DNA from 2 places in the Virgibacillus ainsalahensis genome. Region 2 is predicted to be linked to the other one. Evidence: predicted binding sites of a transcription regulator. Region 2 holds the regulator's gene; the other holds the start of a gene.
What was found. Region 2 encodes CtsR, which represses protease genes until heat stress. Its sites were predicted from a motif close to ATGGTCAATAAAGGTCAAACA; they were not measured.

Region 1 (8,241 bases), 1.5 Mb from region 2:
GAATCTGTTGAAGTAATTGGTTTTATTACACTTATTTACTTGATGGTTTCCCTTTAATACAGAAGAAAAATCGGCCTATCTTCAAGATTTTTGGTGATAAGCCTTAGGCTAAACTTATGATGAAAGGTGGTTTATCCGGTGGGAACTAAAAACGAGAACCTTCTCATAGACTTTAATCCAGATCATTATTATTACCGGAATACGTGGTTTGAGCTTATGCGGCCAATGACTCTAAGTGGTACAATAACACCAGTACTTGTCGGAACAGGTTTTGCAGGAGTTACTGGTCCGATACGTTTAGATATATTCATCGCTTTATTGATATCTGCACTGTTTATACAGACTGCAACAAATGTATTAAATGATTATTATGATTTCAAATATGGACAGGATAAGGAAAAATGGATTCTAACCAATGATTCAAATTCAAATCATGGACCCGCCCATCACCTCCTGCCCTTTGTTGCCGGGTTAATGTTTATCATATCCATCCTGATTGGCCTATGGCTAGCATTTTCTACTACCATGTGGGTGATGCTTGCAGGAACGTTGGGAATTGCTGCAGGCTTTAAATATTCTGCAGGTTCTCACTCCTTTTCTTCAATCGGTATGGGAGAAGTGGTAGCTGCTATCTTTTTAGGCCCTGTTATCACAATTCTAGCCTATATTGTTCAGGGGAATTCACTGGACTTCCAAATTCTTGCCATTTCCGTACCATTTGCATTGCTAATTGCATCGATGATTCTTACAAACAACATTAGAGATCTTAAAAAAGACATCGGTTTTCGCAGGACGCTAGCAAATTCTCTTGGGCGTAAGAAGTCCGTCCGTCTGCTTACGACTTTACTCATACTGCCATATATAACTGTTATACTGCTAACTATATTTCAATTCACTCCGGCATCAGTGCTTGTCGTTGTTTTAGCTTCCCCATTTGCAGTCCGGTTGTTCTGGTCATTTCGAAAAAACGCAACACACTCTGATGAAGTAAGTGGGATGAAGTGGGCAGCGAGACATCACTGGGTTTTTGGTTTGCTGTTTACAATTGGGCTGTGGGTCTTCGGATAATTAGAAAGTATGGTTTTACGCAATGTTTTATAGCAAAAAGCCAAGCATGAACTTATGCAGTAACAACGTATGTATTTCTTAACGCAGGAAAAGACAAGGTTTGAGTTAATCCTTGTCTTTTGTTTATTCTCCACGATTCCTGGCCATTAAACTCGGCATTTCCGAAGAATCCTCTTCAATCCCTTAATGTCATCCATGCCCTTTCTTTATGCCATTCAATATTCACAGGTGTTTCAAAGAACCCAGATAGGCATTCTCCCGTCAGCATCCTAGTCCGCTCCCCCATATTATATACAGTTCCTTGTCGAAGCAACAACGTGTGTGAAAAAACAGGTAGTATTTCCTCGATATGATGGGTAACAAAGATAATTGTGGGCGCGTCCTTTTGAGTAGCTAACTGGTCGATTGCGACCAGTAACTCTTCACGCGAAATGAAATCCAGACCGCTTGTTGGTTCGTCCAGGATAAGCAATTCAGGCTCCCCCATTAATCCTCTTGCAATCAAGATTTTCTGTTTTTCACCTTGTGAACATGTCTGATATGTACGCGGTGCGAGATAGCTGCAGCCTAATTGTTCCATAAGTTGATACGCTTTTTGATAATCAGCCGCTGTCTTCGTTTCATATAATCCGATGGAAGCATATTTTCCACTTATAACCACATCAACGGTATTTTCTGTTCCTTTTATTCTTTCCTGCAGTGATGAGCTGACCCAGCCAATTGATTTACGCAATTCCCTGATATCCGTTTTACCAAATGGCTTCCCGAGTACACTGACCTTCCCGTTTGTTGGCCATATGTAGCCGTTTACCATATTAAGTAGTGTTGTTTTCCCTGATCCGTTCAGGCCTAGTACTGCCCAATGCTCCCCTTTTTCTACTTTCCAGCTCATATCTGATAAAATCGTTTCCTTCTGTCTTTTCCATGAAATTTCCTGCATTTCAATAACGCTAGACATCCCTATCGCCTCTTTCTGTATACTCTCATTAAACTCTATGATTCTTACTCTACAATACGACCTATGAATGAATCGATGATAACTCATCAACGCAATCTTTCCTACATCCACCAGCAAAATTTTTTCACTGGGGGTTTTAGATCATTATATTTCTGAAAAGTTAACGTCTACCATTACAATTTAACAAGGCTATTGAAGAGGTAGAAAACGTTTTCTTTATTAACTGCTAAAAAAGCAGAAGACACACTTTCATGTATCCTCTGCTAACCATCTAAGCGCGCCCAGAGGGATTCGAACCCCCGACACTTGGTACCGGAAACCAAAGCTCTATCCAACTGAGCTATGGGCGCATATTGAAATTCAATTTTGACACAAATAACATTATAACTCTATTTAAGAAGATATACAAGCCCTTTTCGAAATTCCTGTATGTTTATTTTACATTTGGGTGGGTATCATGGTTAGAAGGTAAGGCCAATAAAATTATCGGATGTTTTTGTTTGACCTTCATTGACCATTAAGTTATGATAAAAAAAGAACGTAATCGAACAAGGGAGGATTTTTTACATGAATTTAATACCTACAGTTATTGAACAAACAAATCGGGGAGAGCGCGCCTATGATATCTACTCTCGCCTGCTGAAAGACCGCATCATTATGCTTGGAAGTGGAATTGATGATAATGTTGCAAATTCCATTGTTGCTCAATTACTATTCCTTGAAGCAGACGATCCGGAAAAAGATATCTCATTATATATTAACTCACCAGGTGGATCTATCACAGCTGGTATGGCGATTTTTGATACCATGCAATTCATTAAATCTGATGTATCAACAATCTGCACCGGAATGGCAGCTTCAATGGGGGCATTCCTCCTGGCGGCAGGTGAAAAAGGAAAACGTTATGCTCTGCCAAATAGTGAAGTAATGATTCACCAGCCACTCGGCGGTACACAAGGACAAGCAACAGATATTGAGATTCATGCGAAACGTATTGTTGAAATGAAACGTAAAATGAATGAAATTCTCTCCCAGCGTACTGGTCAGCCAATTGAAGTGGTAGAACGTGATACTGAGCGTGATAACTTCATGACTGCTGAAAAATCAGTGGATTATGGCTTGATTGACAAAATTTTAGAACGTAACGAAAATAAAGACAAGTAATTTTTTAAAACGAAGACTTTTGCCAAGATTTATGGCAAAAGTCTTCGTTGCTTTTTTGTAATCAGATCGTTTAATACTTACTTCTTGAAGCGTCCATTCACCGTGAAAGGGTTTTGTTCATTTTGTCACAAATGATATTAAATGATTAATTGCAGCTTCTTCATCTGCCCCATCAGCGATGATGTTAATTTCCTCTCCACTCGTAACTGCCAGACTCATTAATCCCATAATGCTTTTTGCATTTACTCTTCTTCCACTCTTTTCAAGAAACAAATGTGCTGAATAACGATTTGCCTCCTGAACGAATTGTGCTGCTGGTCTAGCTTGTAAGCCTGTCTCTAATTCAACCTTGACGGATTTCTCAACCAAATTACTCACCCTCCATTTTCGTAAGCGCTATCACGAAATTTCAAACGTATCGACAGTTCTTAGAAAAAATAGTGTTACTGTCGATATATATTAAGCGTTAACTGAAATATAATTGTTAATTATCTTTATCTTATCATGTAATATCAATTAAATAAATTACTTTTATGTCAATGTTTCCCCATGCTTGATTTTCTCTGCAAATTCATCGATTTTTTTCAAACGGTGGTTGACACCAGATTTGGATATCTTACCACTGGATACCAATTCCCCTAATTCCTTTAATGAAACTTCCTGATGCTGCACTCTTAACTTTGCAATTTCCTGAAGTTTCTCGGGCAATTGATCGATTCCTACGGTGTTCTCAATAAGTTTAATATTCTCAATCTGCCGAAACGCTGCGCCAATTGTTTTGTTTAAATTAGCAGTTTCACAATTTACCAGACGATTTACAGAGTTTCGCATATCCCGGACGATTCTTACATCTTCAAACTTAAACAGGGCGTTATGTGCACCGATGATACTGAGAAATTCGGTGATTTTTTCTGCCTCTTTCAAATATACGATATAACCGGTTTTTCGCTCCAGTTTACGAGCATTTAAATCAAAAGTGTTTACTAACTCACATAACGAATCATTATGTTCCTGATGAAAATTAAACATTTCTAAATGGTAAGAAGACGTTTCCGGATTATTAATGGATCCTCCTGCAAGGAAGGCCCCCCTCATATATGCTTTTTTGCAACAGGTTTTCTCTAGAACCTTTTGAGGAATGTTTTGTACAAGTATATACGGTTCCTGGAATATCCCCAGCTCTGTTAACATCTCTCTGACGTCTTCCTTCAACCGTACAATATATACATTATTTTTCTTTAGTTTCATTTTTTTACGGACTAACAACTCGACAGGAATGGTGTATTGTGACTTGATCAATGTATAGATCCGCCTTGCTATCGCGGCGTTTTCCGTTTGAACATCAAGTACATAATCTTGTCTTGACAGGGATACTGCCCCATTCATACGGATTAGTGCTGTAAGTTCCGATTGGGAACAGCAGGAATCCATTTCTATTCCTGTCAGTTCTTTTTTTATTTCAGAGGCAAAAGACATCTGATTTTCCCTCCCTAATCCCTTCATTTATCCTACAAATATCCCTTTAATATAAACATAAAAGAGACATTATTCCGGATCAATAATCGAAAATAATAATTTTGAAATTTTACTCGTATCATGCCTGATGGTCGATTGGGAATGATCAATAATATCACTCTCAATAATCTGCAGACCCATTTCAAGCAGACGATCAGTATCATACGTCACTGGATCTGCGTTTTCTTCCGCATACACCGCGCGCACTGTTTTTTTAATTGGTTCATTATGGACAACAATTGCATCCACAGCCTCTTTTCCAATATGGCTGGTAATGGCTTCTACATGTTCCGAGGCCGAATAGCCGGTAGTTTCTCCGGCCTGTGTCATCACATTACATACATAAACCACTTTTCCTGTGGTATTTCGTATTGCTTCATCGACCTTAGGCATAATCATTGTCGGTAAAATACTTGTATAGAGACTGCCCGGTGCAATAACTACCAAATCCGCCTTTTCGATTGCGCGGATTGCATTGGGTAACGGCTGAACAGGCTGCGGACTTAGAAACACCCGCTTAATTCGCTTTTTGGAAAGTGGAATATTGGATTCCCCGGACACAATGGTTCCGTCTGTCATTTTCGCATGCAGGGACATATTATCATTCGATATCGGATAAATTTTTCCCTTTACATTCAATACACGTGATATTTCTTTGATACCATTATTAAAATTGCCAGTGATTGATGTCATTGCTGCCAATAATAAATTTCCCATGGAATGACCGGATAAGCCGTTGCCTACTGCAAATCGATGCTGAAAAAGCTCAACAAGCATTGGTTCTGCATCTGATAATGCTGCAATGACATTACGGATATCTCCCGGCGCAGGAATTTCCATTTCATTGCGGAGTCGCCCGGTACTTCCACCGTCATCAGCTACGGTAACAATTGCCGTCAAGTCTATGGGAAAGTTTTTTAACCCACGTAATAAAACCGGCATGCCAGTTCCACCGCCAATAACAACAACTTGCGGCTGCTTAGCTTGAGTCATATTAATGTCCCTTTCTCTTATCAATATCTCGATGAGTAGTATGTGTTATATAATCAGGAGACAGCTCTTTAGCAAAGTATTCCGCAAGTGCAACAGAACGATGCTGGCCTCCCGTACATCCGATGGCAACAACAAGCTGTGATTTTCCCTCTTTTTTATATTGAGGCAGCATAAATTGCAGTAAGTCAAGAACTTTTGCATTAAATTCTTTCGTATCCGACCATTTGAATACATAAGAAGCTACATCTTTATTTATACCGGTTAGTGGCTGTAGTTGGCTTACATAGTGGGGGTTCGGTAAAAATCTTACATCGAATACTAAATCTGAATCAATTGGCAGACCATATTTAAACCCAAATGACACCATATGTACCGAGAATATTTCCTGTTTCTCCTCGGAATATACTTTTAGGATTTTGTCCCGCAATTCTTTTGGCTTCAGATTTGTTGTATCAATAATGCGATGTGCTTTGCCTCTTAATTCATCAAGAATTTCCCGTTCTTTTTGGATTCCATTAAGGGGCAGGTCGTCGCCCGCAAGCGGATGGGAACGTCTCGTTTCCTTATATCTGTTGACAAGCTGCTCATCCTTGGCATCCAGAAATAGAATATGTTCTTCCAGCCAGTCTTCCTTTCCTAATATATCCAGAGCGTCAAACAAAGAATCAAAAAACTCACGACCGCGCAAATCCATGACAAGCGCTACTTTTTGAATATTGTTTGTAGAATCTTTCATCAGCTCAAGGAATTTTGGCAGTAAAGTGGGTGGTAAATTATCAACACAATAATAACCCAAATCCTCAAAACTATGAACAGCACCGGTCTTTCCAGCACCAGACATGCCTGTAATGATTACTAATTTTGTTTCTCTTTCACCGTTTCTCATTAAAATTATCCCCCTTTAAACTAAAGACATGGAAGAATCCGCTTCTTATCTATTCTTATGCAGTATGTCCACTGCTTCATCACTATTTAAAATTTGGCTTTTCGCCAAGTCTTCATTGTACTTTTGCAGTAAGAAATTCTTTCACCATTCTCACCGCCTAAAAGCACTACCTTCTATTATACAATGAAAAAATTCAAAGCAACAAGGATAAGATTTGAAAACAGGGCAATCGACATAATTGGACATGCACACGATTTCTTCAAAAAAAGAGCACAAGTGCGATTGCACCTGTGCAAAAAACTAATTTATCTATTAAAAGGGGGTCAATTAGTTACTTATATTGTACCCAAAAATTATTGCATACGTATTACAACAGCATTAAAATGCAATTACTTCTCATGAATTTTTATTAATAATTTATGAATTTGCTGCCTTTAATTCTTCCATTAAGTCTTCAACATATTTGATAGCTGCTTCTGCAGCGATACTTCCATCACCTGTAGCAGTCACAATTTGTCGAAGACTCTTTTCCCGAATATCTCCAGCAGCAAATACACCAGGCATATTTGACTCCATGTTTTCATTTGTCGGAATATAGCCTTCATCGTTTGTAATTCCAAGTGATTTGAATGGTTCACTTAATGGTACCATACCGATGTAGACAAACACACCATCGGCATCAAATTCGGACGTTTCACCTGTTTTTACATTTTCCAGGGAAACACTGCTAACTTTTCCATTAGGTCCATTAATCGTGTTTACAACTGTATCCCAGATGAAATCAATTTTTTCATTATCAAATGCACGATCCTGGATAATTTTTTGGGCGCGTAATTCGTCCCGGCGATGTACAATCGTTACTTTACTTGCAAAGCGGGTTAGATAGATACCCTCTTCAACTGCAGAATCTCCTCCGCCGATCACAACAAGGTTTCTTTCCTTGAAAAACGCTCCATCACAAACTGCACAGTACGATACTCCACGGCCGCTCAATTCTTCTTCCCCAGGAATACCCAGTTTCTTAAATTGGGCTCCAGTCGTAATGATGAGCGATCTTGTTTTATATTCTTTTTTCCCGGCAATAACCGTTTTGTATTCATCATAATCAATGACTTCTTTTATATCCCCATAAGCATATTCAGCACCAAATTTCTTTGCATGCTCAAACATTTTATTCGACAAGTCCGGTCCCAGGATATTATCAAACCCCGGATAGTTTTCAACATCCTCGGTGTTTGCCATTTGCCCCCCAGGGATACCGCGTTCAATCATCAGTGTTTTCAAATTGGCACGGGATGCATAGACAGCTGCAGTCATTCCAGCTGGTCCTGCACCTGCAATTATTACATCATACATTTGTTCATCGGACATGAATATCGCCCCTTTTCGTTCCATATTCTTCTTAAACCATATATAGCTTATTAAAGAAGACCTGATTCGTCCATTTATCTGCTCACTATTTTTATTGCCAGGGTCCTTCTTCTTTTGATAGCTCAGGATGTTTCCTGCATCCTTCCTCCCATAAGGTCAATGCTTTCGCAGGCTCACCTATACGAAAGGCGGTTATACTGTACCACCTGAAGTAAGAAAGATGGCTGCTTACTTCATTTTTAGGAAGGGACCGAAATCGGCAATAGGCCTCGTGAAAATACCCTGT
Region 2 (8,241 bases):
AAACAGGGTTGTTCTTCGTCCGGCGGCTTAACACCTGGATCACTCGCTCAATTTCTTTGCTTCGACCAATGACCGGATCAATTTTACCTTCTTTTGCAATAACGGTTAAATCTCTTGCCAATGAATCAAGTGTCGGTGTATTTGCATTGGATTGCTGTCCGCGGCCTTGGCGTCCACTCTGGGATTCATTGCTTCCAAGCAGCTGAAGCACCTGTTGCCTTGCTTTATTCAAGCTAACACCCAGATTATTTAGTACACGGGCGGCAACACCTTCCCCTTCACGGATAAGCCCTAGAAGGATATGCTCTGTTCCCACATAAGAATGACCCAGTTTTCTTGCTTCATCCTGAGACAGTTCCACAACTTTTTTTGCTCTTGGTGTGTAATGAATCGATTGCATCGGTTGCTTTCCAACACCGATTAACTCCTCAACTTCTTCCTGAATCTTTTGCACCTCTACTCCTAGCGATTGCAGGGCTTTTGCTGCAATACCTTCCCCTTCGCGAACAAGTCCTAAGAGAATATGTTCGGTACCAATATTATTATGGCCGAGTCGGACTGCTTCCTCTTGAGATAAAGCTAATACCTTCTGTGCTCTTTCTGTAAATCTTCCAAACATCATATACTATTTCCTCCAATCTATTTCTCTAATTGTAATCGTTCACGGATCAGTGACGCCCGAAGTACATCGCGTTCATTTGCAGAGAGTGTCTTGGATGCATAATGTTGCAGGAATCCCGGCTGGGTAAGGATTACTAATTCATTAAGTATATTTCTGGATACGTTTTTTATAAGGCCTAAATCAATACCCATCCGAACATTCGATAAACAAATTGCTGCTTCTTTCGATTCGATGATTCTGCTATGTTCCAGAACCCCGTAAGAGCGATAAATGCGATCCTCTATTTTGGTAGGGGATTGTTCCATCAGACTGTCCCTGGCATTTCTTTCATGTGCTATTAATTGTTTCACAACACTTTGTAAATCTCCAACGATATCCTCTTCTGATTTTCCGAGGGTAATCTGATTGGAAATCTGAAATATATTTCCCAGTGCTTCACTGCCTTCTCCATAAATCCCCCGGACAACAAGACCAAGCTGGTTAATAGCCGGAATCATTCGATTGAGTTGTTTTGTTATCGCCAATGCAGGGAGGTGCATCATAACAGAAGCCCTCATTCCTGTACCAACATTTGTTGGACAGCTCGTCAAGTATCCCCTTGTTTCATCAAAAGCATAATCAATTTTCTCCTCCAGCCAATCGTCCAGCTCGAAGGCTTTATCCAATGCTTCCGACAATTGAAATCCAGGAAAGTAAAGCTGCAGACGAATATGATCTTCTTCGTTAACCATAACCGATACCTGTTCGTTTTTAGAAATAATCACTGCTGAAGCTTGCGTTTTCTTTGCCAAATGTGGACTGATTAAATGCTTCTCAACCAACACACGTTTCTCGACAGTAGTTAATTCCTTGATTGAAATAAACGAAAGATCTTCATAGTCCTGAAAAGACTGATGTTCGTATTCCTCTCTGAAAAAGTTGCGGATTTCTTCCAGACTTTCCTGATCTGCAAGAATAGGGTATGAAACATCAGAAAAATTTCGGGCTAAACGGATGCGGCTGCTTAACACAATATCACTGTCCGGTCCCTCTTCACGCATCCATGGGCTGATTGCTTCCTTCATGAATTGCTGTAATGTCACGGATTGTCACCTGCTTCCATCTTCATTTTCATTTTTCAATGCTTTAATCTTATCCCTTACTTTGGCTGCTTCCTCAAATGCTTCCTCTTCGATTAGCCCCTGAAGTTCCTCTTTATAGCTGGCAAGCTGCTTTTTCTTTTTTAAATCGCCCCCCTGGCGTTTGGGGATTTTCCCGGAATGCTGGGTGTTCCCGGAATGCACCCGGCGAAAAATCGGATCAAGTTTTGAAGCGAATGTGTCGTAACAGGATGCACAGCCAAATTTTCCAACACGCTGAAACTCTGAAAATGTCATTTCACATTGTGGGCATTGCAATTCCTTACCTTGCTTAAATGTATTATTTTGCTGATTATCTACAAGTGCAGAATCGAAATTAAAGAAATCTGCCAGAAGATTGTGAAGGGAGTATGTCTCATCCGGTGAAGACATATAGCCTTTTTCCTTTGCACAAACACCGCACACATGTACAGTGGTTTTGCTGCCATTGACAACCTTGGTAAGGTGCAGTGTAGCCGGCCGCTTTTGACATTCCTGACATTCCATGCAATTTGCCTCCTTACTTATTTAGATATTTTAATGTGGAAAGCATCGCAGTCAGAACACGAGCGCGAACCTCATCCCTCAGTGGCAATTGAAATGCTAACGTCGTTCGGTCAACCGCACTTAAAATAATTTTTGCTTCCCGTTCGGTTACCAATTTCTCTTCCAAAAGACGTTCAATAACATTAATGGCCGAAGCTTGAGTCACGGTAGGATTTATCATTTCTATAATTTCATCAATAAGTTCAGATTTTTCCTGATGAATCACCCTCATAATTCGGATGTAGCCGCCGCCTCCACGCTTACTCTCTACTATATACCCTTTTTCCACAGTAAAACGCGTCTTAATCACATAATTGATTTGCGAGGGGACACACTGAAACTGATCAGCAATTTCGCTGCGCTTAATCTCTATGGCATTTTGCCCTTCTGTTTGTAAAATCTTCTTCAAATATTGCTCAATCACATCTGAAATATTACTCATTGGGCGTCCCTACCTCCTATTCCAATCACCCTTTGACTTTGACTATCTTTGACTATATTTTTATTATACGTCAAAATTGCCAAGATGCAAATACAAAGTTCTATGTACAGTTTAGACAAAAAGTGAAAAGAAAAAACCTTACAGCATATTTTATGTGTAAGGTCTTGGATGGTATTTTAGCTGAGTTCTGAAATATTTATGACGTGTTCAACTTTGGATATCCTTTCGAACAGGGAAACTTGCTCTGTCATCGGTACACTATCCATTTTTATAAAAATTTTTCTGTTATTATTTTCCGATTTAACAATCTCTACATTTTTAATTGTTAAATTATATGATTCAATCACTGCAATGATTTCACTTATTTCCAAATCCACAGAAGCTATAATTTCAATTAAGTTAGAGGAATTCACCTTGGTAAACAGCTTTTCAAAGTTGTTGAGAAAGACCAGACTAATTAAGATAATAAACGTGGTAAATAAAGCTGCGCCATACATCCCCGCGCCAACGACCAGCCCTATCCCTGCAACCGTCCAAATAGAAGCTGCAGTCGTTAATCCACGGATCGTTCCGCCATAGACTATTATCGTACCTGCTCCGAGAAAACCAATTCCGCTGATAACATAGGAAGGAATTCTTGCCGGGTCAAAACGTACATTATCATATTGTACTATAAATGCCTCAAAACCGAAGATAGATAATAACATCATTAAACAAGCTCCAACACCAACAAGAATATGGGTGCGAAAACCAGCTGAGTGATTGTTCATTTCACGTTCAAAACCAATTACTCCAGATAAAACCAAGGCAATCAGTATACGTATTATCATCACATCAATGTCTTCACTGAATATTTGATCGATATATGCCTTCAATTTCCGCATCTCCTTTTAAAGGTAATCACATTCCTTTTTAATAAGTTTTAAAACCATTATAGCCTAAACTAACTTTCATACTAAATATATGATTATCGAAAAGATTTATTAAAGATAGGAATTAAAATACTTCTTGTCGCGTGATTTAAAACCATTATTCTAATTAGTCTTTTGTAAAGTTTGTTGTTTTGCATGAAGACCGTAAAAGAAAATATTTGGTATCAGCAGCATTTTCCTTACGTCTAAGAAAAATGTAGAGCTCGACTTTTTGGTTCATTGTCAAAAGTGGTGTTGGAAAATGGCTTCCACCATCTTTTTTTGATTTATGCTAAGTTCATTTTATAACCTCTTGTTGCTACAGAATTTATTTCTCATTCGATTAAAGCTCTTAATCCCGAATGAATTATGCTTTAACACCTTTATCGTGTTAACCCCCTCTATATACTGTTATTAAAAGGATACTAAACGATTGTAAGATCTTTATTTTCCAACGTTGAAAGGTTTCCCTGACGCGATGAAACGCTTCTATTTTTGAACGTTTCATTGATCTTCCATCTTTCTATTAGGTAAAATAGCACAATTTCTTTTTTTCACATACAAGCGATAACGGTTTCGAATCTTTCACTATGTCTTTCACTGAAATATATTGTACGGATGTACTTAATAAAACAGGGCCCTAAATAGACCGGTTTCGATTTTAGATAACAGTCTTCTAAGTAGATAATAAAAAGCTAAGATACATTTTTGTATCTTAGCTTTTTATGTTTATGCCTGGCGGCGTCCTACTCTTGCAGGGACAACGTCCCAACTACCATCGGCGCTGGAGAGCTTAACTTCTGTGTTCGGCATGGGAACAGGTGTGACCTCTCCGCTCTTGCTACCAGACATTCCTCAAAACAAGGACAAGATATATTATATGCATTTTTAAATAAAAATGCAAGGGTTTTTTTGATTTATACCCTAAAAACTAAATAAGAGTTAAAACAACGGACATCGTAAAGAAGTTAGTTAAGTCCTCGATCGATTAGTATTCGTCAGCTGCACATGTCACCATGCTTCCACCTCGAACCTATCAACCTCATCGTCTCTGAGGGATCTTACTCACTCGAAGTGATGGGAAGTCTCATCTTGAGGGGGGCTTCATGCTTAGATGCTTTCAGCACTTATCCTTGCCACACGTAGCTACCCAGCCATGCTCCTGGCGGAACAACTGGTACACCAGCGGTGTGTCCATCCCGGTCCTCTCGTACTAAGGACAGCTCCTCTCAAACTTCCAACGCCCACGACGGATAGGGACCGAACTGTCTCACGACGTTCTGAACCCAGCTCGCGTACCGCTTTAATGGGCGAACAGCCCAACCCTTGGGACCGACTACAGCCCCAGGATGCGATGAGCCGACATCGAGGTGCCAAACCTCCCCGTCGATGTGAACTCTTGGGGGAGATAAGCCTGTTATCCCCGGGGTAGCTTTTATCCGTTGAGCGATGGCCCTTCCATGCGGAACCACCGGATCACTAAGCCCGACTTTCGTCCCTGCTCGACTTGTAGGTCTCGCAGTCAAGCTCCCTTCTGCCTTTGCACTCTGCGAATGATTTCCAACCATTCTGAGGGAACCTTTGGGCGCCTCCGTTACCTTTTGGGAGGCGACCGCCCCAGTCAAACTGCCCGCCTGAAACTGTCTCCGAACCGGTTCACGGTCCTGGGTTAGAAAGTTCATACAGCCAGGGTGGTATCCCACGGGTGCCTCCACGTAAGCTAGCGCTCACGCTTCTCAGGCTCCCACCTATCCTGTACAAGCTGCACAAACATTCAATATCAGGCTACAGTAAAGCTCCACGGGGTCTTTCCGTCCTGTCGCGGGTAATGTGCATCTTCACACATCGTATAATTTCACCGGGTCTCTCGTTGAGACAGTGCCCAAGTCGTTGCACCTTTCGTGCGGGTCGGAACTTACCCGACAAGGAATTTCGCTACCTTAGGACCGTTATAGTTACGGCCGCCGTTTACTGGGGCTTCGGTTCTACGCTTCGCACGTAAGTGCTAACGCTTCCCCTTAACCTTCCAGCACCGGGCAGGTGTCAGCCCCTATACTTCGCCTTTCGGCTTCGCAGAGACCTGTGTTTTTGCTAAACAGTCGCTTGGGCCTATTCACTGCGGCTCACTCACAAGTGAGCACCCCTTCTCCCGAAGTTACGGGGTCATTTTGCCGAGTTCCTTAACGAGAGTTCTCCCGCTCACCTTAGGATTCTCTCCTCGCCTACCTGTGTCGGTTTGCGGTACGGGCACCTATGATCTAACTAGAGGCTTTTCTTGGCAGTGTGAAATCAGGAACTTCGGTACTAAATTTCCCTCCCCATCACAGCTTGAAATTGTTGGACGGATTTGCCTATCCAACTTTCTCACTGCTTGGGCGCACACATCCATCGGTGCGCATTCCTTATCCTACTGCGTCCCCCCATCGTTCAAACAATCATGAGGTGGTACAGGAATATCTGCCTGTTGTCCATCGCCTACGCCTTTCGGCCTCGGCTTAGGTCCCGACTAACCCTGAGAGGACGAGCCTTCCTCAGGAAACCTTAGGCATTCGGTGAAAGAGATTCTCACTCTTTTTTCGCTACTCATACCGGCATTCTCACTTCCAGGCGCTCCACCAGTCCTCACGGTCTGACTTCACGGCACCTGGAACGCTCTCCTACCATTGTTCAAAGAACAATCCGCAGCTTCGGTGATACGTTTAGCCCCGGTACATTTTCGGCGCAGAGTCACTCGACCAGTGAGCTATTACGCACTCTTTAAATGATGGCTGCTTCTAAGCCAACATCCTGGTTGTCTGGGCAACTCCACATCCTTTTCCACTTAACGTATACTTTGGGACCTTAGCTGGCGGTCTGGGCTGTTTCCCTCTCGACTATGAACCTTATCACCCATAGTCTGACTCCCAAGGTAAAGTAGCTGGCATTCGGAGTTTGACTGAATTCGGTAACCCGGTGAGGGCCCCTCGTCCAATCAGTGCTCTACCTCCAGTACTCTATCTCCTTGAGGCTAGCCCTAAAGCTATTTCGGAGAGAACCAGCTATCTCCGTGTTCGATTGGCATTTCACCCCTACCCACACCTCATCCCCGCATTTTTCAACATACGTGGGTTCGGGCCTCCAGTCAGTGTTACCTGACCTTCACCCTGGACATGGGTAGATCACACGGTTTCGGGTCTACGACCGCATACTGCATTCGCCCTGTTCAGACTCGCTTTCGCTGCGGCTCCGTGTCTTCCACTTAACCTTGCATACGATCGTAACTCGCCGGTCCATTCTACAAAAGGTACGCCGTCACCCATTAACGGGCTTCGACTACTTGTAAGCGCACGGTTTCAGGTTCTCTTTCACTCCCCTCCCGGGGTGCTTTTCACCTTTCCCTCACGGTACTGGTTCACTATCGGTCACTAGGGAGTATTTAGCCTTGGGAGATGGTCCTCCCGGATTCCGACGGAATTCCTCGTGTTCCGCCGTACTCAGGATCCACTCCGGAGGAAATTCCTTTTCGACTACAGGGCTCTTACCCGCTATGGCTGATCGTTCCAGATCATTCGTCTAAGGAATTTCTTTGTAACTCCAATGGAGTGTCCTACAACCCCAGAAAGCAAGCTTTCTGGTTTGGGCTGATTCCGTTTCGCTCGCCGCTACTTGGGAAATCGCGTTTGCTTTCTCTTCCTCCGGGTACTGAGATGTTTCAGTTCCCCGGGTCTGCCTCCTGTGCCCTATGTATTCAGACACAAGTCCTGTTCCATTACGAACAGTGGGTTTCCCCATTCGGAAATTCTCGGATCGTAGTTTACTTACAACTCCCCGAGACATATCGGTGTTAGTCCCGTCCTTCATCGGCTCCTAGTGCCAAGGCATCCACCGTGCGCCCTTATTCACTTAACTAGCGTTACTGTGAATAAGCGTACGAATTTAAATTCGCCTTCGCTTTATTTCAAAAAATTGATGTCGTTGTTACTCTTATTTAGTTTTCAAGGTACAAATAGAGAGTTTTCACTCTCTCAAAACTGAACCAAACAACCGAGTATGTTTCCGTAATATATCCTTAGAAAGGAGGTGATCCAGCCGCACCTTCCGATACGGCTACCTTGTTACGACTTCACCCCAATCATTGGTCCCACCTTCGGCGGCTGGCTCCAAAAAGGTTACCTCACCGACTTCGGGTGTTACCAACTCTCGTGGTGTGACGGGCGGTGTGTACAAGGCCCGGGAACGTATTCACCGCGGCATGCTGATCCGCGATTACTAGCGATTCCGGCTTCATGCAGGCGAGTTGCAGCCTGCAATCCGAACTGAGAATGGTTTTATGGGATTTGCTTGACCTTGCGGTTTCGCTGCCCTTTGTTCCATCCATTGTAGCACGTGTGTAGCCCAGGTCATAAGGGGCATGATGATTTGACGTCATCCCCACCTTCCTCCGGTTTGTCACCGGCAGTCAGATTAGAGTGCCCAACTAAATGCTGGCAACTAATCTCAAGGGTTGCGCTCGTTGCGGGACTTAACCCAACATCTCACGACACGAGCTGACGACAACCATGCACCACCTGTCACTCTGTCCCCGAAGGGAACTCGGTATCTCTACCGATAGCAGAGGATGTC

Region 1: a site for CtsR is predicted at 2,524-2,544, ahead of clpP (ATP-dependent Clp endopeptidase proteolytic subunit ClpP). Genes of this name have one in related genera too.

What each region holds. Positions count from the first base shown of each region.
Region 1 is NZ_AP043943.1:1,089,509-1,097,749, reverse strand. It holds gene ACZ427_RS05105 (hypothetical protein) at 1-57, shown strand, start outside; gene ACZ427_RS05100 (prenyltransferase) at 139-1,068, shown strand; gene ACZ427_RS05095 (ABC transporter ATP-binding protein) at 1,244-2,026, opposite strand; tRNA gene ACZ427_RS05090 (tRNA-Arg) at 2,303-2,376, opposite strand; gene clpP (ATP-dependent Clp endopeptidase proteolytic subunit ClpP) at 2,594-3,190, shown strand; gene ACZ427_RS05080 (HPr family phosphocarrier protein) at 3,308-3,559, opposite strand; gene whiA (DNA-binding protein WhiA) at 3,722-4,666, opposite strand; gene ACZ427_RS05070 (gluconeogenesis factor YvcK family protein) at 4,736-5,698, opposite strand; gene rapZ (RNase adapter RapZ) at 5,700-6,584, opposite strand; gene trxB (thioredoxin-disulfide reductase) at 7,002-7,955, opposite strand; gene ACZ427_RS05055 (tetratricopeptide repeat protein) at 8,047-8,241, opposite strand, start outside.
Region 2 is NZ_AP043943.1:3,412,941-3,421,181, forward strand. It holds gene clpC (ATP-dependent protease ATP-binding subunit ClpC) at 1-622, opposite strand, end outside; gene ACZ427_RS16920 (protein arginine kinase) at 640-1,704, opposite strand; gene ACZ427_RS16925 (UvrB/UvrC motif-containing protein) at 1,711-2,247, opposite strand; gene ACZ427_RS16930 (CtsR family transcriptional regulator) at 2,261-2,728, opposite strand; gene ACZ427_RS16935 (MgtC/SapB family protein) at 2,905-3,558, opposite strand; partial or broken gene ACZ427_RS16940 (transposase) at 3,943-4,141, opposite strand; rRNA gene rrf (5S ribosomal RNA) at 4,373-4,488, opposite strand; rRNA gene ACZ427_RS16950 (23S ribosomal RNA) at 4,608-7,527, opposite strand; rRNA gene ACZ427_RS16955 (16S ribosomal RNA) at 7,692-8,241, opposite strand, start outside.